Regions from separate parts of the Microbacterium sp. HA-8 genome, predicted to be linked through region 2. Evidence: riboswitches for the same ligand, from Rfam matches in the RefSeq annotation. Region 2 holds a riboswitch; each other region holds the start of a gene.

Region 1 (6,750 bases), 1.5 Mb from region 2:
TCGGACCGCGGAACAATGTAGACGGAATTGCCGTGGACAGCGGCGCGAATCGTGGCATGGAGCAAAGGCCGTAGGGTCCCGGGGACGGTGATGCGAATGATGTCGCCGAAGACGGGACGGAGAGGCATGGACAACCCTCGAGGAAGCCCGTGCAGGTCGCCCGCGGCGGTGCCGTTTGCGACGATGACTTCGTCTGCAGTGAGGGTGTCACCATCGTCGAACTGGATGCCGACCACTCGTGACGACGAATCGTCGGCACGCTCGTGCAGGAGCCCCTTCGCGGGTCGTCGTTCGAAGGATGTTTTACCGGAGTGCGCGTCAGGGTCTGCCAGGGCGTCGAGGAGGGATGCGGACAGGATTCGGGGGTCAACCTGACGGTCGTCGGCGGCCCGATACCCGGCCGATAGCCGGGGAGACAGCAAGGGCTCTTGGGTTCGTAGTTCCCGGATCGTCATGGGGAGGATGGGAAGGCCCTGCGAGAGTTGTTTGTCGTAAAGATCCCGGAGGGCTTGGCGGTCGCCCGCGTCGATGCCGACGAGCAGTGTCTCCGTCGTCAGATACCCGGTCTCTCTCCCGCCATCTGCGAGGGTGCGCACGAATTCCGGGTAGAGAAGCGCTGATCGGAGGGTGAGTCCGAGGAGTTCCTCCTCTTGATGGTGGTATTCGCTGACGGGGGCCAGCATTCCTGCCGCAGCACGAGTCGCCCCCATCGCCGGATCCGGGTCGATGACGCAGACACTCCGACCGCTCCGGACGAGCGACCACGCGATGCCGAGGCCGATGATGCCTGCACCAACCACGGCGACATCGACGCGCGATGCGCCTTTCGTCGACGAGGTCGGGGTGTGCTGCGGATTAGGCTCGGGATATGAACGTGATGTCATCACAGCTGTATCTCTGCACGGATGCTCGTACCCGCCAGGGCGACTTCGCCCACTTCGTCGACGCCGCATTCAGCGGGGGTGTCGACATCATTCAGCTTCGCGACAAAACACTCGAAGCGGCGCCCCAGCTGCGCGTCCTGGAGGTTTTGAAGGATGCCGCCGAGCGGCACGGCAAGCTGTGGGCCGTCAACGACCGCGCCGACGTCGCGGCGGGTTCGGGAAGCCCGATCCTGCACCTCGGCCAAGACGATCTGCCTCTTCCCGCGGCACGCTCGCTTCTCGGTTCCCGAGTGACCCTTGGGCTGTCGACTCACACGACCGACCAAGTCGACCGAGCCAGTGCGGACCCCGAAGCCGACTATTTCTGCGTGGGACCCGTCTGGGCTACACCGACGAAGCCGGGACGTGACGCGGTCGGCACCGAACTCGTGGACTATGCGGCCTCTGTCACTCCGGGAAGCCGAACCTGGTTCGCGATCGGTGGCATCGATTTGACGAATGTGGAGCAGGTCGTTGAGGCGGGGGCTCGACGCGTCGTCGTCGTCCGAGCGGTCACGGACGCCAAGGACCCCTTCGAGGCCGCGCAGGCCCTGCGGGCAGCGCTTCCTGCTCTTACGACCTGACACTCCAACGGCAGCGCCGAGGACCCCGACCTGCCGTTCGCGGTCGTCGGATCGATCAGAAATCGTCGACGCCGATGGCCCAACTAAGCATTCGGGTGTCATCCCTCGTATCCTTCGCGCGTTTCGATCGTTCTGCACAGCCCAACCCCGACGAGTACGCGTGAGAGGTCGAGCAGCGGGCCCGATGAGAGAGTGTGAAAAGGCCGGCTAGTGGTCCACGCCGACGGTCAGCGTTCTCCGACGGTCGGTGCGGGCAGGTAGACCTTCCCACCGAGGGTCGTGAACTCAGCGGACTTCTGCTTCATGCCGGCTGCGATCTGCTGGCTGGACAAGCCCCCGAACTGATCCCTGATGTCCTGAGAAATCCGCATGGAGCAGAATTTAGGCCCGCACATCGAACAGAAGTGGGCCGTTTTCGCAGGCTCAGCAGGGAGTGTTTCGTCGTGGAACTCCTCTGCCGTCACCGGGTCCAGAGAAAGCGCGAATTGATCACGCCACCGGAACTCGAAACGCGCTTTCGAGAGGGCATCATCGCGTTCATGGGCGCCGGGGTGGCCTTTGGCGAGATCGGCGGCGTGCGCGGCGATCTTGTAGGTGATGACCCCCGTCTTGACGTCGTCCTTGTTCGGCAGGCCGAGGTGTTCCTTCGGGGTGACATAGCAGAGCATCGCCGTTCCGTAGCGAGCGATCTCGGTCGCTCCAATTGCGGAAGTGATGTGGTCGTAGCCCGGAGCGACATCCGTGACGAGGGGCCCAAGGGTGTAGAACGGGGCTCCGTCGCAGAGTTTCTGCTGACGCTCAACATTCTCTCGCACCAGATGGAACGGGACGTGGCCGGGCCCTTCCACCATCACCTGAACGTCGAACTTCCATGCCCGCTTGGTCAGCTCTGCCAGGGTGTCGAGTTCCGCGAACTGTGCAGCGTCGTTCGCGTCAGCCGTCGAACCGGGCCGGAGCCCGTCGCCGAGCGAAAAGGCGACGTCGTACTGCGCGAAGATCTCGCACAGTTCATCGAAGTGCGTGTAGAGGAAGTTTTCTTCATGGTGCGCCAAGCACCAGCCGGCGATGATGGAGCCCCCTCTCGAGACGATTCCGGTGACGCGTTCGGCTGTCAGAGGAACGTATCGGAGGAGGACGCCTGCGTGCACGGTCATGTAGTCCACGCCTTGCTCGCACTGTTCGATGACGGTGTCGCGGTAGATCTCCCAGGTGAGATCGTTGGCCTCGCCATTGACTTTTTCGAGGGCTTGGTAGATCGGGACCGTGCCGATCGGGACCGGCGAGTTGCGCAGGATCCACTCGCGCGTGGTGTGGATGTCGTCCCCCGTCGAGAGGTCCATGACAGTGTCCGCACCCCATTTCGCCGCCCATTGCAGCTTGTCGACCTCCTCCTGGATCGAACTCGTGACGGCGGAGTTGCCGATGTTCGCGTTGATCTTCACGAGGAAGGCTTTGCCGATGATCATCGGCTCGGACTCGGGGTGGTTGATGTTGCTAGGAATGATCGCGCGTCCGGCCGCGACCTCCGACCGAACCAGCTCGACGTCGCAGCCTTCACGCAGCGCCACGAAACGCATTTCGGGGGTCACGACACCGTTTCTGGCGTAATGCATCTGCGTCACGACGCGGCCAGCCGCGGCTCGGCGAGTGACCGGCTTCGTGCCTTTCCATTCAACGGACGCAGCACCTCGACGCTCTGCAGAGCGCCCATCGTCCTGAAGGTTGCGTTCACGACCCACATACACCTCCGTGTCCTGACGGTCTTCGATCCACGGGGCCCGGAACGGGTCGAGACCATGGACGGGGTCGCTTCCAGGGCCTTCGGTCCGGTAAGAAATGAACGCGTCGTTCTCTCGCCCATTAGGACTGACCCCCAAGGCGATCTTCGTCACAGGGACCGAGATCTCGTGCTCCGAATCGTGGAGAAACGCGAGTGCGTGCGAGGACATGGCAGAGCTCATGAAGATTCCTACTTCCTTCGCCGGCATTACCCGGACAGGTTCAACGGTCACAGGCTGCGTCAGCCCGATCTCAGCCCCTGCAAGGGCACCCGTGTGGATGCTGAAACGATAACACTTCCACTGGCGTCGATAGCACCTCCCCAACTCCGCGACGGGCAGGGCCGAGATTGATCACCCCCAAGGTGGACCAGCCCAGGCGACGAGGCGACGAGGCTGAAGATGCCAAAGGCGGCAGTGGTGCAGGCCGATGAGGGGACCTCAACCGTGCTCGTCAGCTGCCCCGAAAACCTATCCTTTCGTGCGCTCCTACGAGTGGTACATCCTTCCCGAGGAGGATCGTCGCCGGATGCTCGGTGACCACGGTCGTCTGGGGCGCGAGTTTCCGCAGGTACTCGCGAACACCGTCGCGAGTTTCGCCTTGGGCGACTACGAGTGGATGCTCGGCCTCGAGGCGGACGACCTCATCGACCTCGTCGATCTCATGCGCCACCTGCGGGCAACCGAGGCGCGACTGCACGTGCGCGAAGAGGTCCCGTTCTACACCGGCCGTCGCGTGCGGCTCGACGAGCTGCCCGAGGTGCTGGCGTGACCGCACCGCACTACGACGCCATCCTGCTGGCAGGGTTCGGCGGCCCGGAAGGCCAGGACGATGTGATCCCTTTTCTGAGGAACGTCACCCGCGGTCGCGGCATCCCCGACGAGCGACTTGAGGAGGTTGCGACCCATTACCGCCACTTCGGCGGGATAAGCCCGATCAACGACCATAATCGCGCGCTTAAGGCCGCCCTTGAAGCTGAGCTCTCCGCGCGCGGAGTCAATCTGACCGTACTCTGGGGCAACCGTAACTGGGCCCCCTATCTCAAAGACGCCGTCGTGGACGCTCACGAGCGCGGCTACCGCCGACTGCTCGGGATCGCCACGAGCGCCTACAGCTCCTACTCAAGCTGCCGCCAGTACCGAGAAGACTTCGCCGCAGCCCTCGATGACACCGGCATGGCCGGCGTCATCACGATCGACAAGGTGCGCCAGTTCTTCGACCACCCCGGTTTCGTCGCGCCGTTCATCGCGGGCGTGAGCGATGCGCTCGCCGAGCTCGAAGACCACGGCATCGACCCGGGCCGTGTGCATGTGCTGTTTTCCACCCACAGCATCCCGATCACGGATGCCGAACGCAGCGGCCCGCGCGACGTTGACTTTGGACCTGGTGGCGCATACGCGGCGCAGCACCGGGCGGTCGCCGAGGTGGTGATGGCCGCGCAGCGCACGCGACCGGCGTGGCAGCTCGTCTACCAGTCCCGCTCGGGGCCACCGAGCATGCCCTGGCTCGAACCAGACATCGTGGACGCGATCGATTCCCTCGACCGTGAGGCTGTCGATGCGATCGTTATCGTGCCGCTCGGCTTTGTGAGCGATCACATGGAGGTGATGTGGGACCTCGACACCGAGGCGAGGGAGGCGGCTGAGCAACGCGGCTTCAGGGTCGTGCGTACCCCGACCCCGGGCGTCGATCCCGCATTCGTTTCGGGTCTCATCGACCTCGTACAGGAGCGCATGAACGGTGTCGATGAGGCCGACCGCCCGGCGCTCACCGAACTCGGTCCCTGGTTTGACGTCTGCCGGCCCGCGTGCTGCGAGAACGTGCGTGCGGGCTTCAAGCCCGCCGTGGCGGGGGTCGCACCGTGACCCTTCGCATTGGAACCCGCGCGAGTGCGCTCGCGATGACGCAGACTCGGCAGATCGCGGATCAGTTCGAACGCAGCACCGGGGCGCAGGTGGAGCTGGTGCCGATCACCTCGGACGGCGACCGCAACATGGCATCGCTCGCCTCCATCGGCGGCACGGGCGTATTCGCTGCCGCACTGCGCGAGGCGCTGCTCGCAGGAGAGTGCGACATGGTCGTGCACTCGCTCAAAGACCTGCCGACCACCCCCCTGCCCGGCTTGACAATCGCGGCCACCCCAAAGCGGGCGGATGCCCGCGACGCCCTGTGCGCACGCGACGGCCTCACACTGGCGACCCTCCCTGACGGTGCCAGGGTCGGAACCGGATCGCCGCGTCGCCGCGCACAGGCACTCGCGAAGCGACCCGACCTCGAGGTCGTCGACATCCGGGGAAATGTCGACACGCGGCTCGGTCGCGTCGCATCCGCAGACCTCGACGCGGTCGTGCTCGCCGCCGCCGGCCTCGATCGACTCGGCCGCTCCGGCGAGGTCACCGAGCTGCTCGAGCTCTCCGCCTGGCCCACCGCGCCCGGGCAGGGTTCGCTCGCGCTCGAGGTGCGCGCGGGCGAAGAGGGCCAGGTCTCGGTGCTCAACCATGCTCCGACCCGCCTCCTGGTGGAGGCCGAGCGGGCGGTGCTCGCGAAGCTCGAGGCGGGGTGCGCCGCCCCGGTCGGCGTGACGGCGTCGGTCGACGCGGGGCTGCTGTTGGTCTCCGCCCGCGTCTACGCGCTCGACGGCACGGCGATGCTCACGAGCTCGCACGCGCTGTACCCGGCCGACACGAAAGACCCGGTGGCGGAATTGGCATCGCGCATCGTCGGCGAGCTGCTCGCGAACGGCGCCGCCGATCTGGCGCCGCTGGGTGGCGCGTGACCCTCCCACTGAACGGCTGGCGGGTGTTGGTCCCTCGCGGCGGGCCCTGGGGCGACGATGTCGCCGCGCGGCTCTGGGCGCAGGGTGCCGAGCCACTGATTGCCCCCCTCATCGACTTCACCGGTCCCGAGCATCCGGCGGCGGTCGCCGACGCGATGCAGCGGCTCGAGGCGGCAGAATTCGACTGGCTCGTCGTCACGAGTGCCACCACGGTCGAAGCGATCGGCACCCCGCGACCGCCGGAGACCGTGCGTGTCGCGTCGGTGGGCGATGCGACCACCAGGGCACTGGAAGAGGCCGGCTTCCGCGTTGACTTCCAGCCGATCGTGGATGCCTCGGCCCGCGCTCTCGTCGACGAGTGGCCGGCAGACGGCGCCCGGGTGCTCGTGCCGCAGTCCGCTCTCGCCGACGCCACCCTCGTCGACGGCCTGCGCGCCCGAGGCTGCCACGTCACCATCGTGACCGCGTACCGCACCGTGCCCGTCACCGCCGACGTAGCCGTCGTGGAGGCCGTACGCGCGGGGGAGGTGCGCGCGATTCTCGTCACCTCGGGCAGCGTGGCACGACAGGTTGCAGAGCAATTCGGAGCCATACCTCCCGGCACGATCGTCGCGTGCATCGGGCCGCGCACCGCCGAGGACGCCAGAGAGGTCGGCCTCCGCGTCGATGTCGTCGCCCGACGTCGCTC
Region 2 (6,750 bases):
CTCGTGGGCTCTGCGCTCACTGTAGCGATGCGCGCGGAGGTGGTGGGGGTCAGCCGTCGGCCAGTCCGAGCAACTCGAGCGGATGCGTGAGCCGCCACCACATGCTCGGGTCCTCGACGGCCGACTGCAGCACCGCGTCGACGTCGGCCGCATCGACGGGCCCCGTGACCTGCAGGGTGCCGGCCACCACGCCCGCGGCGCGGTCGTCGCCGGACTCGCCCAGGGCGAGCTGCGGCGTCGCGGTCGCCGCGCCGCCGTTGAAGAGGATGACGGCGGCGTCGGCGTCGGTGACGATCGGGACGGGCTCGCCCCACAGGGTGGTGACGGTGCCGACGACCGTGCCCGCCGGAACCGCGAGGGTCGGCTGAAGCGGCGCGTCGAGCGAGGCCAGCAGCGCTCGCGCCTCATCGAACCGTGCGGCGCTGGTGTCTTGGCCGAGCACGGCGACGAAGGCTCGCACCGTGACGTCGCCGACCGCGATGTCGCGCGCGGCCAGCAGGTTGTAGTCGCGCCCGAGGAACCCGGTCTTGACCCCGATCACTCCCGGTTCGCCGAGCAGCGCGTTCGTGTTCTCGACGAGCCCCACGCCCGGCAGGTCGACGGAGGGCTTGGCGACGATCTCGGCGATGACGGGGTTGGTCAGCGCGCGCTGCGCCAGGGTCACGAGGGCTGCGGGCGTGGCGACATTGCGCGGACTGATGCCCGAGGGGTCGACCACCGTGATGCCGCCCAGGCCGTGCTGCGCGAGCCATTCGTTCGCGGCTCGCGCGTAGACCGCGTGCGAGGGGGCGATCTGCGCGACGAGATAGTCGGCGTAGTTGCCGGCCGAGCCGATGAGCAGGCCCTCGAGAAGCTGGTACTGGGTGAGGCTCTCGCCCACCACGACCGGCAGCGCCGACTCGCCGGCGGCGATCGTCGCGCGGTAGTCCGCCCGATCGGCGGCGGTGAAGGTGTACTCGGGACCTTGCTCGCCGACCGCGAGCGGCAGACGATCGAGCACGACGAGCGCCGTGACGACCTTGGTGATGCTCGCCATGGGCACGGCCTCGCCGGCGCTCGACAGGGGCGAGCCGAGCCCCGCGACGCCGAGCGCGGCCGAGCCGTCGGCGGGCCACGCGGGCGCGGCGGCGACGGCCGGGTTCGTCGTCACCGCCACCGCCTCCACCCGGGGTGCGACAGCGTGCAGGGGCCACAGCAGCAGGGCGGCGCCGTAGCCGAGCACGAGGACGAGCACGACGGCGAGGGGCGGCAGCAGCGCCGCGCGCCACGCGGATCCGGGGCGGCGGGGGCCGATCAGGTCGCCGTCGTCGTCACCCGGGAGGTCGCCCCGTGCCCCGGAGGTGATCGTGTCGTCGCGCAGCCACGCCAGGGCGGGCGCGGCGGTCGGGGTCACACGGCCAAGATATCGCCCCCGCGGGGGTGGCTATACTCATGCCCACAACACACGGGAGTCCGGTGAGCCGGGCTGAGAGGAAGCGAACCACGCTTCGACCGTCGAACCTGATCCGGATCATGCCGGCGCAGGGAGGAGATCACAATGAGCACGTCCACGTCCACGTCCGCCCCCGTGCAGGGGGGCTTCGGCCGCATCGTCTGGCGCTGGAGGGTCGTCGACATCGTCGTCGCCAGCGTCATCGGCGTCGCCTGCGCCGCCGTCTTCCTGCTCTGGAACGTCGGGTACCAGCTGCCCAGCGAGGCCCTCGCGCCCCTGCTGCCCGGCGTGCAGGGTCTGCTCGCCGGTCCCTGGCTCGTCGCCGGCGTGCTCGGCGGCCTCATCATCCGCAAGCCCGGCGCCGCCCTCTACACCGAACTGCTCGCCGCCGTGATCTCGGCGCTCGTGGGCAACCAGTGGGGGCCACTGACGATCGTGTCGGGCCTCGTGCAGGGGCTCGGCGCCGAGCTCGTCTTCCTGCTCTTCGCGTACGCCGTGTGGCGTCTGCCGGTCGCGATCCTCGCGGGGGCCGGCGCCGGGCTCGCGTGCGGCATCAACGACCGCATCCTCTGGTACGCCGGCGCCGACACCACCTTCACGATCGTCTACATCGTCTCCACGACGATCTCGGGCGCCGTCATCGCGGGAGCGGGGTCCTGGTTCGTCGCGCGCGGGCTCGCGCAGACGGGCGCGCTGTCGCGGTTCGCGTCGGGCCGCGAGGTCTCGCGACGCGTCTGAGCGTCGTGATGACAGCATCCGTTCGTCCCGCCGCGGTCGACGCGCGCGGCTGGGGCTGGCGCTACGCCTCGCGCAGGCGGTGGGCGGCGCGTGAGGTCTCGCTGCGGATCGATCCCGGCACGCGGGTGCTGCTGCTCGGCGCATCGGGTGCCGGCAAATCGACCCTGCTGCACGCCCTCGCGGGGGTGCTCGGCGGCGACGACGAGGGCGAGAGCCTCGGCGAGCTGACGATCGACGGGGTGCCGGCCGCCCGCGCCCGGGGCCGGGCGGGGCTCGTGCTGCAGGATCCCGACAGCCAGGCGATCCTCGCGCGGGTCGGCGACGACGTCGCGTTCGGATGCGAGAACCTCGGCGTGCCCCGGGCGGCGATCTGGCCTCGGGTCGCCGATGCGCTCGACGCCGTGGGCCTGGATGTGCCGCTCGATCGGTCCACCTCGGCGCTCTCGGGCGGGCAGAAGCAGCGACTCGCGCTCGCCGGGGTGCTCGCGATGCGCCCGGGGCTGATCCTGCTCGACGAGCCGACCGCGAACCTCGACCCCGCGGGAGTGAGCGAGGTGCGGGATGCTGTCGCCCGATCCCTCGAACGCACCGGAGCGACGCTCGTCGTGGTCGAGCATCGCCTCGACGTGTGGCTGCCGCTCGTGGACCGGGTCGTCGTGCTGGGGGAGGGCGGCGTCATCGCCGACGGTTCCCCCGACGCCGTGCTGCACGGGCACGGCCGAGAGCTCGCCGCGGGGGGTGTGTGGGTGCCGGGATTTCCCCCGCCGCCGCCCCCGCCCCCCGCGGTGTCGCCCGGTGCGCCGCTGCTGGAGGCGCGTGAGCTCGCCGTCGCACGGGTGCGCGGCTCCATCGTCGCGGGGTCGGTCGATCTCGACGTGCGCCCCGGCGAGGTCGTCGGCATCACGGGGCCCAACGGCGCCGGAAAATCGACGCTGGGCCTGACTCTCGCGGGGCTCCTGGCGCCGGCGAAGGGCCGGGTGGCGGCATCCACGTCTCTCGCGGGAGATGCGAAACGCGAGCCGATCGCATGGTCGTCGCGTCAGCTGCTGACGCGCGTCGGCACGGTGCTGCAGGATCCCGAACACCAGCTGCTCGCGACCACGGTGCGGCGCGAGCTCGAGGTCGGGCCTCGCGCGCTGGGACTCGGTGAGGGCGAGATCGCCGCCCGCACCGATGCGCTGCTCGCGCGTCTGCGCCTCGCGGCGCTCGCCGACGCCAATCCGTACACGCTCTCGGGCGGAGAGAAGCGGCGCCTCACCGTCGGCGGCATGCTCGCGACCCGACCGCGCGTGATGGTGCTCGACGAGCCGACGTTCGGGCAGGATGCTCTGACCTGGGCCGAACTCGTCGCCCTGATCGCCGAGCTGCGCGACGGGCGCGGGGGTGGGGGCGAGAGCCCCGCTGCGGTCGTCGCGGTCACCCACGACGCCGCGGTGCTGCGGGCCCTGCACGCGCGCGAGTTCGCGCTGAGGGCGCCGTGATCGGGCAGCAGCAGGAGCGCGCCGTGCGGGCGGGTCCCGTCGCGGGCATCAATCCTGTCGCCAAGCTCGCGGCGGCGCTGCTGATCGCGCTGCCGCTCGTGCTCACCATCGACTGGGTCTCGGCAGCGGTCGCGCTCGGGCTCTCCGGCATCCTGTTCGTGCTGTCGGGGGTGCGGTGGCGCGAGTTCTGGCTGCGCACCCTGCCCGTGTGGGTTGCCGCGCCCCTGACGGCCGTGACGATCGCCCTCTACGGGCAGACGTCGGGGCAGATCTACGTCGAGTGGTTCGTCGTGCGCATCAGCGAAGGATCGCTCGAGCTGGCCGTGGCGACCTTCTTCCGCGTGCTGGCGATCGCGCTGCCGGGCATCGTGCTGTTCGTCACGGTCGATCCGACCGACCTCGCCGACGGCCTCGCCCAGATCGTGCGCCTGCCCGCCCGCTTCGTCCTGGGCGCGCTCGCCGGAATGCGGATGCTGGGGCTGCTCGCCGACGACTGGCGCGCCCTCGCGCTGGCGCGGCGGGCGCGCGGGGTCGCCGACGAGGGCCGCGTGCGGCGGGTTCTCGGCATGGCATTCGCGCTGTTCGTACTGGCGATCCGCCGCGGGACGAAGCTTGCGACCGCGATGGAGGCGCGCGGTTTCGGCGGAATCGCCGACGCGGACGGCCGCCCGATCACACGCACGTGGGCGCGCGAGTCGCGCTGGGGTGCGCGCGAGTGGGTGCTGGTCGCCGCCGGCGCCGCGATCAGCGCGACCGCCCTCGCGACCGCGGTGTGGGTGGGCTCATGGAACTTCATCCTCGGCCCGGCGTGAGGGCGGCGCGGCGTCCGGGGTGCGCGTGACACCCGGTGCCGCGTAGGCTGATGCGCGATTCCACGCGCGGCGCCACGACCGCCCGCGCGCGTGATGTTCGAAGGAGAACCCCATGCACGAAGGCAGATCCGGCGCGCTCGTCACGGGCGGCGCCAGCGGGCTCGGGCTCGCGACCGCGCGGCGTCTGGCCGGCGAGGGCATGGTCGTCACGATCATCGACCTGCCGTCCTCGCCCGGCGAAGAGATCGCCGCCGAGCTCGGCGGGGTCTTCGCACCCGCCGACGTCACGAACGAGGAGCAGGTGCGCGCGGCGGTCGCCGAAGCATCCGCGCTCGCGCCGCTGCGCGTCGTCGTGAACTGCGCGGGCATCGCCCCGCCCGCCAAGGTGCTCGACCGCGACGGAAACCCGTCCCCGATCGCCGACTTCGAGCGGGTCGTGCGCATCAACCTGATCGGCACGTACACCGTGATCGCCCAGGCGGCGGCATCGATGGCGGGCAACGAGCCGCTGCCCGGCGGCGACCGCGGGGTCATCGTCAACACGGCGAGTGTCGCCGCGTTCGACGGCCAGATCGGGCAGCCCGCGTACTCCGCGAGCAAGGGCGGCGTGCACGCGATGACACTGCCGATCGCGCGCGAGCTGGCACGCCACGGCATCCGCGTCGTCACGATCGCACCGGGAATCATGGAGACCCCGATGCTCAAGGGCCTGCCGCAGGCCGCACAGGATTCGCTCGGCGAACAGGTGCCCTACCCGTCGCGGCTGGGGCGACCCGAGGAGTACGCCGATCTCGCCCTGCACATCGTGCACAACGGCTATCTCAACGGCGAGACGATACGACTGGACGGGGCGATCCGGATGGCACCGCGATGACCGACAGCATCCGTCTGCGGATCGACGGGGGGCTCGCCCGCATCACGCTCAACCGGCCCGCGCGATTGAACGCGTTCGACGAGGCGATGGCGCACGCCTGGCAGGTCGCCTGCGTCGAGGCGACGTCGTCCGACGACATCGGCGCGATCCTCATCGACGCGGCCGGCCCCGCCTTCTGCGCGGGCGGCGACGTCGTCGCGATGGCGACCGCGGTCGGGACGGGTGCGGGCATCACCGAACTCGCCCACGTGATCCACGGCGGCATCCGCGCGCTCGTCGAGTCGTCGGTGCCGGTCGTGGCCGCCGCCCAGGGCACGACCGCGGGTGGCGGTCTCGGCATCCTCCTCGCCAGCGACTACGCGATCGCCGCCGCCGACTCCCGGATCGGCAGCCGGTACGCCGGTGTCGGGCTCACCCCCGACCTCTCGGTCTCGGCGCAGCTGGCCCGCGCCGTCGGCGAGCGCCGGGCGCTGCAGCTCGTGCTCGGCGACCGGATGCTGTCGGCCGATGAGGCCCGCGCGTGGGGCCTCATCGCCGAGGTCGTCGACGCGGGCGACGTCGCGTCGCGGGCCGAGGCCGTGGCCCGGTCCTGGCTCGAGGGCGCCACTGCAGCCTTCGGCCAGGCCAAGCGCCTCATCCGTTCCCAGCCGACGCGTTCGTTCGCCGACCAGCTCGACGAGGAGGCCCGCACGATCGGCGCGGCCTTCGACACCCCCGACGCCCGGGCGCGGATCGCCGCGTTCGCCCAGGCGTCCGCCTCCGCCGCATCCCGAAAGGACCCCCGATGACCGGAAAACCCCTCGCCGGACGCACGATCCTGATGTCGGGCGGAAGCCGCGGCATCGGCCTCGCGATCGCGCTGCGCGCGGCCGCGGACGGCGCCAACATCGCGATGCTCGCGAAGACCGACACCCCGCATCCACGCCTCGAGGGCACCGTGCACTCGGCGGCCGAGCAGATCCGCGCGGCGGGGGGCGAGGCGCTGCCGATCGTCGGTGATGTGAGATCCGACGACGACGTGACCGAGGCGGTGCTGAAGGCGCAAGGTGAGTTCGGGGGTATCGACATCGTCATCAACAACGCCAGCGTGATCGACCTGTCGGGCTCGCTCGACCTCGACGCGAAGAAGTACGACCTGATGCAGGACGTCAACGTGCGCGGCACCTTCATGCTCTCGCGTGCCGCGGTGCCGATCCTGCGCGACAGCAAGAACCCGCACATCCTCTCGCTCTCGCCCCCGCTGAACCCGACGCCGAGGTGGCTGGGGGCGCACACGGGGTATTCGCTGGCGAAGTTCGGCATGACGATGGTGACGCTGGGCCTTGCCGCCGAGTTCGCGGGCATCGCCGCGAACACGCTGTGGCCGCGCACGACCATCGCGACGGCCGCGGTGCAGAACCTGCTGGGCGGCGA
Region 3 (6,750 bases), 1.6 Mb from region 2:
GTGCGGCGAGGCAGCCTTCAACACGAGATCGTGCAGGGCACCCGCTCGATGTCTTTCGTAGATGGCGATGCCTTCCCGATCCACGTCGAGTGCATGGACGATGCCCAACGACTCCGTGCCGGTAACACCATCCGATATGCGCTGGTCGTGTCAGCAGAGACTGCCGAACAGACATCAAACACGATCCACGATGAAGTTCGCGACAGACTGCGACTCCGCGCGCGCGAGCGTGCCCGTGATCGCATCCGCTCGTAGCGCGATCTGAGACAGCGGCCTACAGCTGCCGCACTTCCCGAGCGCTGCTGACTGTGCGTTCAGGCATCAACAGAGATGCAGAACTCCCGCGCTCGACGTCGCGGGTCTCCAAGGGTGTGTCAGATTAACGGTGGATCTGGCCTGGCGCATTTCAGTTGATTCGGCCTTCGAAGGTGATCGCGAAGGCGTTGAGTGCGGGCTTCCACCTGGTGACCCAGCGTGCCCGACCCCGGCCGGTCGGGTCAAGCGACCGCGTCACGAGATACAGGCACTTCAGCGCGGCGGCGTCGTTCGGGAAGTGCCCTCGCGCTCTGACCGCTCTGCGGTAGCGGGCGTTCAGAGACTCGATCGCATTGGTGCTGCAAATGATCTTGCGGATCTCGACGTCGTAGTCCAGGAACGGGATGAACTCCGTCCACGCGTTCTCCCAGAGCTTGCGGATCGCCGGATACATGGTGCACCACTTCTCCGCGAACTCCTCGAACCTCGCCCGTGCCGCGGCCTCGGTCGGCGCGGTATACACCGGTCGGAGGTCGCGAGCGATCTGGTCCCAGTACTTGCGTGACGCGTACTTGAACGTGTTCCGGATCAGATGGATGATGCACGTCTGCGTGACCGCGTGCTCCCACGTCGTGGTGATGGACTCGGGCAGACCCTTGAGTCCGTCGCAGACGACGATGCAGACGTCCTCGACGCCGCGGTTCTTGATCTCGGTGAGCACGCCGAGCCAGAACTTCGCTCCTTCGCCGCCGTCGCCGGCCCAGATCCCGAGGATGTCTCTCTCACCGTTCACGGTGACTCCGACAGCGACGTAAAAAGGTTTGTTGCGGACCTGCCCGTCGCGGACCTTCACGACCAGGGCGTCGATGAACACCACCGGATACACGCGATCCAACGGACGGTTCTGCCACTCCGTCATCTCCTCGATGACCTTGTCGGTGATCTTCGAGATCGTGTCCTTTGACACCGAGGCACCGTAGACGTCGTCGAAGTGAGCCGCGACCTCACCGGTCGTCAGCCCTCGCGCGGTGAGCGAGAGGACGATCTCATCGATCCCGTCCAGCCGCCGTTGCCGCTTCTTCACGATCTTCGGCTGGAACGACCCGTCCCGATCCCGCGGCACCTCGATCACGACAGGACCCACCTCGGTGAGCACGGTCTTGGAACGCGTCCCATTCCGCGCGTTCTCACCAGTCGAGCTGCCGTGCTTGTCGTAGCCGAGATGCTCGGTGATCTCCGCCTCGAGCGCGGTCTCCAGCACGGTCTTCGTCAGCCCGCCAAGCAGGCCACCGGGCCCGACGAGGCTGACGCCTTGCTCCTTCGCCTGCGCAAGCAGCTGCTCGGCGATCTGTTGCTGATCAATGATCTCTCCCGTCACAGGATCGATCATCTCGATGGTCTGGCTCACAGCCCTTCCTTTCGGTCAGGCCAGTCCCAGATCCACCGTTTTCCTGACAGTCCCACTAGCGGGGGCAGCGTTGCGGGCTGCAGCATGCAGCAGTTGGTGCAGCCTGTCTTGGAGCTCGGGCACCCGCAGGTCGCGCACGAAACTGTCGCCGCGCGGAATGTCGCGCGTCACCTCCACCTCGCCGGTGATGGTGCCCGGCGCGGAAAGCACAAGCACCCGGTCAGACATGCGGATCGCCTCTCGAATGTCGTGGGTGATGAGCAGGATGCTCCACCGATTCTCCGCCCAGATGTCGAGCAGCCACCGCTGCAGTTCGTCGCGCGTGATCGCGTCGAGCGCGCCGAACGGTTCGTCGAGCAGCAGCACCGGTCTGCGCTGCACGACGGTGCGCAGAAAGGATACGCGCTGCCGCATCCCGCCCGACAGCTGCCGTGGGTAGAGCTCCTCCGTGCCCTCCAGCCCGAAGGGTGCCAGCAGTTCGGATGCTTTCGCGCGCGCATCGCGTCGCGAATGTCCTGCAACCTCAAGCCCGATTGCGGCGTTGTCGAGGATGCGACGCCACGGCAGCAGCACATCACGCTGCGGCATGAAGGCGAACGGTCGAGCGCGATCGGCAATCGGCACGCCGTCATACCGGATGCTGCCCGCATCCGGTCGCTGCGCCCCCGTCAGCTGCGACAGCAGCGTTGACTTACCACTGCCACTCGGACCCACGAGGCCGACAATCTCTCCCTTAGCGACCTGAAAGGACACATCCGTCAATACCGGCTTTGTGCCGAACGACTTCGCCAGCCGTTCAATCTCAAGGACCCCGCCGCTCATCAAAGCTTCCCCTGTTCGATGCGCAACCAGGGCACAAAGAGGCGTTCCAGCAGCACGGCAAGCCCGTAAAGCACGAGGGTGAGCAGCGAACTGACGACCACGGCCGCCAACACAAGGTCGGTGCGGAAGACGTTCTTCGCCGACTGCATGTACACGCCAAGGCCCGCCACCGCCCCGGCGTATTCCGCAAAGATTGCCCCGACGACCGCGTAGGTGATGGAGATGCGCAGCGCCGAGAAGAACGACACCGTGCTGGCAGGCAGCCGAATCATGCGGAAGATGGTCACCCGCGAGGCACCCATCGACTTCAGGAGATGCTCCGCCTCGGGGTCGGCGGAGGAGAACCCGCGAAGGAACCCCACCACCATCGGGAAGAACGTAACGAAAGCGACCAGCAGCACCTTTGGCAGCAGACCGAAGCCGAACCACAGCACGACTAGCGGTGCGAGGGCGATCATCGGGAGGGTTTGACTGACCACGACGAGCGGCAGGATGGCGCGGCGCAGCGGTGCCGAGAAGTCGAGCAGCGTCGCGGTGACGAACGCGACTGTCACCGACAGGCTGAAGCCGAGAAGCGTGGCGAGTAAGGTCGGCACGGCGTGATGCAGCAGGGCCTCGTTTTCGGCGACCCCGACCGTGGCGATGCGCACTGGCGATGGCAGCATGTCGGCCGGCACGAGCCCGACCGTCGACACAGTGTGCCAGATCGCGAGCAGCAGGAAGAAGGCGAGGAGCGGGGGCGCGACGGCACTTGCCAGTCCGCGCGCAGCCACCCCCACCCTCGTCCTGTCGCTCATGCTCACTCCAGCAGGTCGTCCGTGTAGTACTCGGTCCAGTCGGGAGCCTCGGTAACGACGTCTCCCGAGGAGTCGCTCAGGAACCCACCGTCGATGAGGAAGGAGCCGAACTCTTCCCACGCCGTCGGGTCTACTTCGCCGATCTGGCGTCCCTCGGCCACGAAGTAGCCCTCGGTTGCCATCAACCGGGCACTCTCGCGCACCAGCTCCTCAGCAGCGCCCAAGGTTTCGGGGTTGGCCTCGATGAGAATGTCGGCCGCCTCGTCAGGGTTTTCGACCGCGAACGCGTACCCGCGCTGCACCGCCTGCACGAACGCCGCGGCTGCCTCCGGATGCTCGGACACGTACGCGTCGCTGGAGATGATCCCCGTCGACTGCTGCTCGGGAACGCCGAAGTGCTGGTACCGCCACTCCCGGTAGGGGTGACCATCAAGCTCCATCTGGATGTTTTCCCACGTCGCCACCGACAGGGTGAAGTCGATGCGCCCCTGGCGGAGGGCCTCATAGGCGCCCGTGTCAAGGACGACCTCCTCGAATGTGCCTTCGCCACCGTCACCCTGGATGGTCGCGGCCGCCAGCGCCGAGTACAGCGGGGCGCCGAACCCGCCGAAGATAAGACCGTCAAGATCGGCCGGGCGGGTGACATCGTCGCGGTCACCGAGCACCACGAGGCGGCCCGTGTCGGTCTGCGTGACCCGGAACACCGAAACCACGTCGAGCCCCGCGGTGCGAGCAGTTTGCACGCTCGCCTGTCCGCCGATACCGAAGTCGGCCTCTCCCGCCGAAACCAACTGCGGGGAGGATGCCGACCCATACGGGAGGATCGTCACCTCGAGACGCGCCTCTCCGAAGTAGCCCAGAGCATCCGCCACATAGACGCCAATGTGGTTCGTGTTGGGCGCCCAGTCGAGGGCGAAGGTCACCGGAGTGAGTTTGTCGCCGTCTTCTGATGACCCGCCGCCGGATACGGTGCACCCGGCGAGCGCCACCGTGACGGCGAGCAGAGCGGATGCCGCGCCCAAACGCGCGCGGCGGGATGATGGAATACGCATGATGCGTGCCCTTTCGATATGTGTCGGGGCACGGGGTTTTTGAGATGCCTCCCTGCGCTGGCATTACCCAGATCAGGTTCGACGGTCGAAGGTTGGATGACCTTCCTCTCAGCCCGGCTCACCGGACTCCCGTGTACCTCCATGGTAACCAGATCTGGACGCAGGCGAGCACCGCTAGTGTGGTAGCCGTGACAGTACCGACTAATACCCCGGCAGAGTCCATGACCCCGCAGGAGTATGGGGTCGGAGCGCGCTTCACCGTTTCGGTGTACGACTCCGACTACGTCTCGATCATCCTGGGCGCGCTGCGCGAGGCGGATGCTTCGGCGCTCACCGTGGAGACGAACGACATCTCGACCTTCGTGACCGGTGCGGAGGCGGATGTGCTGGGCTACATCCGCGACGTGGTTGCCGGGGCGGCAAGGGGCGGCGCGCATGTGTCCGCGAGCATCCTGCTGTCGCGAGGCTGCCCTGGCGAACTGCAGTGCGAGCTACCTCCCGGGGTGTTCGCCCTCGCCGCCGACCCGATTTCGCTGGAACCGGCGGGCATCCGTGCGCGGGCGCACTGGTCGCTGTACCCGCTCCTCGACGCGGGCAGCGAGGGGGTAAGCAACCACATGGCACCCATCTACGCGGCCGTCGAGCGGGCGAAGGAAGACGGCGCCTACTCGGGGTCCGACCACTACGCGACGCGGCTCGACGGCGACTTGGCCGCCGTGCTGCAGACCGCCACGAACGCGTGGATCGCCGTCGGTCGCGAGGTGCAGCACGTCACGACGCACCTCACGGTCTCGCTGAACAGCCCCACCACAATCACGGACTGAAGCGCTCAATGACGCAGCGTCGGATGCATTTCGTCGGCATGGTGAACCCGCCCACCAGCCAGTACGCCGAAAACTGGCGCAACCCGCTCGGCCGCTCTGACTGGCTCCGGGGCGACTTCTATGCTGACCTTGGTCGTACCCTCGAGCGCGGGTTGTTCGACATGATTTTCTTCGCGGATGCGCTGGCCGTTCCCGAAGACCGGGACGGCAATTTCGCGACAACACTCGAAACCGGCGGCAAGGGCAGCATCTACCTGGACCCGATCGCGACCGTCTCACATGTGGCCACCGCAACCACCCACATCGGCTTGGGTGCGACCGTCTCGACGAGTTTCCTGCCCGCGTACGCAATCGCCCGTCAGCTCCTCACGGTCGACCACCTCTCCGGCGGCCGGGCCGCGTGGAACATCGTCACCTCCACCACCAACGCCGAGGCTCGCAACATGGGCCGAGAGGCAATCGCAGACCCGGCATCCCGCTACGACCAGGCCGATCAAGTTGTCGACACCGTGCTCGACCTGTGGCGCTCGTGGAAACCCGACGCTCTCGCGCTCGACCGCGACGAGCGCCGGTTCGCCGATCCGACCGGTGTGCGCCGCATCCGGTACGACAACCCGCTATCTCGCGGGCCTCTCACCCTCCCACCGAGCCCGCAGGGGCATCCGGTGCTGATGCAGGCGGGATCATCCCCTCGCGGCCGCAGCTTCGCGGCAGGCTGGGCCGAGGTCGTTTTCGCAATCGGTGACACCGAGGAGGGGATGCGCGACCTGCGGCGCGAACTGCGCGATCGGGCCAGACTCGACCATGGCCGTAACCCCGACGACCTCCTCGTGCTCCAGGGTCTCCAACCGATCGTGGGGTGGACGGATGCGGATGCCACGACAAAACTTGCGGCACTCCGCGAGCAGATCGACCTCCCAGAGGCGCTGACTAAGCTCGCACGGCTGCTGCACGCCAACGCAGCCGGCCTGGACCCGAGCGCTCCGGCGGTCGATCTGCTCGCGGCGCACCGCGGAGCCACCGGCAGTGTCGGCTTCGAGGACATGCTGGCGTCGGTCAGCAACAGGCGACGGTTCACCGTGGCAGACCTGGCGATCGAGCAGGCGCTGAACCAACTGCATCCGCAGGTCGTCGGTTCCCCCGCGACCCTGGCCGATGAGCTTGAACACCTGTTCCGAAGCGAGGCCGCAGACGGGTTCATCATCATGCCGGCGCTGTACCACTCGTCGTTCGAAGACTTCGTCTCGGGCGTGATCCCCGAGCTGCAGCGCCGCGGACTCTTCCGGAGTCGTTACGCAGCCAAGACTCTCCGGGAGCACCTCCGGGATTAACCGAGGTTTAGTCTTTGGACCGCTCGGCTCCGCTGGTCTCACCTTCGGTGACAGTGGTTGACGGATGCCGCTTGGCATAGACCTTGGTGACGAACTTGCCGCTCTTGGCCGAGCGAACGACTGTCTTGCCCGAGCTTGTGGCCGATTCTTCAGCGTATGTCATGCTCCGACTGGCCCGTGTGAGGCTTGGCCGGATAGCCGGCTGCTTCGGTTCGGCTATCGCGTCGATCATCGACATCGTGCGGGTGGCCGACGGAGCCC

What was found. A riboswitch is a leader RNA that binds a small molecule or an ion and turns the genes downstream of it on or off. The one in region 2 is predicted to bind thiamine pyrophosphate.
Region 1: it holds a riboswitch for thiamine pyrophosphate, as region 2 does, so the genes downstream of both, thiC (phosphomethylpyrimidine synthase ThiC) here and AB2L57_RS16270 (ECF transporter S component) in region 2, are expected to answer to the same signal.
Region 3: it holds a riboswitch for thiamine pyrophosphate, as region 2 does, so the genes downstream of both, AB2L57_RS06315 (ABC transporter substrate-binding protein) here and AB2L57_RS16270 (ECF transporter S component) in region 2, are expected to answer to the same signal.

The regions. Positions count from the first base shown of each region.
Region 1 is NZ_CP162025.1:1,911,114-1,917,863, reverse strand. Features, by position in the region: gene thiO (glycine oxidase ThiO) at 1-884, opposite strand, end outside; gene thiE (thiamine phosphate synthase) at 869-1,507, shown strand; gene thiC (phosphomethylpyrimidine synthase ThiC) at 1,735-3,468, opposite strand; TPP riboswitch at 3,464-3,571, opposite strand; partial or broken gene AB2L57_RS09130 (chlorite dismutase family protein) at 3,758-4,057, shown strand; gene AB2L57_RS09125 (ferrochelatase) at 4,054-5,151, shown strand; gene hemC (hydroxymethylbilane synthase) at 5,148-6,062, shown strand; gene AB2L57_RS09115 (uroporphyrinogen-III synthase) at 6,059-6,750, shown strand, end outside.
Region 2 is NZ_CP162025.1:3,404,291-3,411,040, reverse strand. Features, by position in the region: gene AB2L57_RS16275 (D-alanyl-D-alanine carboxypeptidase family protein) at 50-1,393, opposite strand; TPP riboswitch at 1,435-1,545, shown strand; gene AB2L57_RS16270 (ECF transporter S component) at 1,538-2,170, shown strand; gene AB2L57_RS16265 (ABC transporter ATP-binding protein) at 2,179-3,651, shown strand; gene AB2L57_RS16260 (energy-coupling factor transporter transmembrane component T family protein) at 3,648-4,463, shown strand; gene AB2L57_RS16255 (SDR family NAD(P)-dependent oxidoreductase) at 4,576-5,337, shown strand; gene AB2L57_RS16250 (enoyl-CoA hydratase/isomerase family protein) at 5,334-6,125, shown strand; gene AB2L57_RS16245 (SDR family oxidoreductase) at 6,122-6,750, shown strand, end outside.
Region 3 is NZ_CP162025.1:1,315,221-1,321,970, forward strand. Features, by position in the region: gene AB2L57_RS06295 (S8 family peptidase) at 1-255, shown strand, start outside; gene AB2L57_RS06300 (IS256 family transposase) at 407-1,645, opposite strand; gene AB2L57_RS06305 (ABC transporter ATP-binding protein) at 1,679-2,485, opposite strand; gene AB2L57_RS06310 (ABC transporter permease) at 2,485-3,258, opposite strand; gene AB2L57_RS06315 (ABC transporter substrate-binding protein) at 3,285-4,334, opposite strand; TPP riboswitch at 4,366-4,477, opposite strand; gene AB2L57_RS06320 (YkoF family thiamine/hydroxymethylpyrimidine-binding protein) at 4,523-5,158, shown strand; gene AB2L57_RS06325 (NtaA/DmoA family FMN-dependent monooxygenase) at 5,167-6,489, shown strand; gene AB2L57_RS06330 (GlxA family transcriptional regulator) at 6,669-6,750, shown strand, end outside.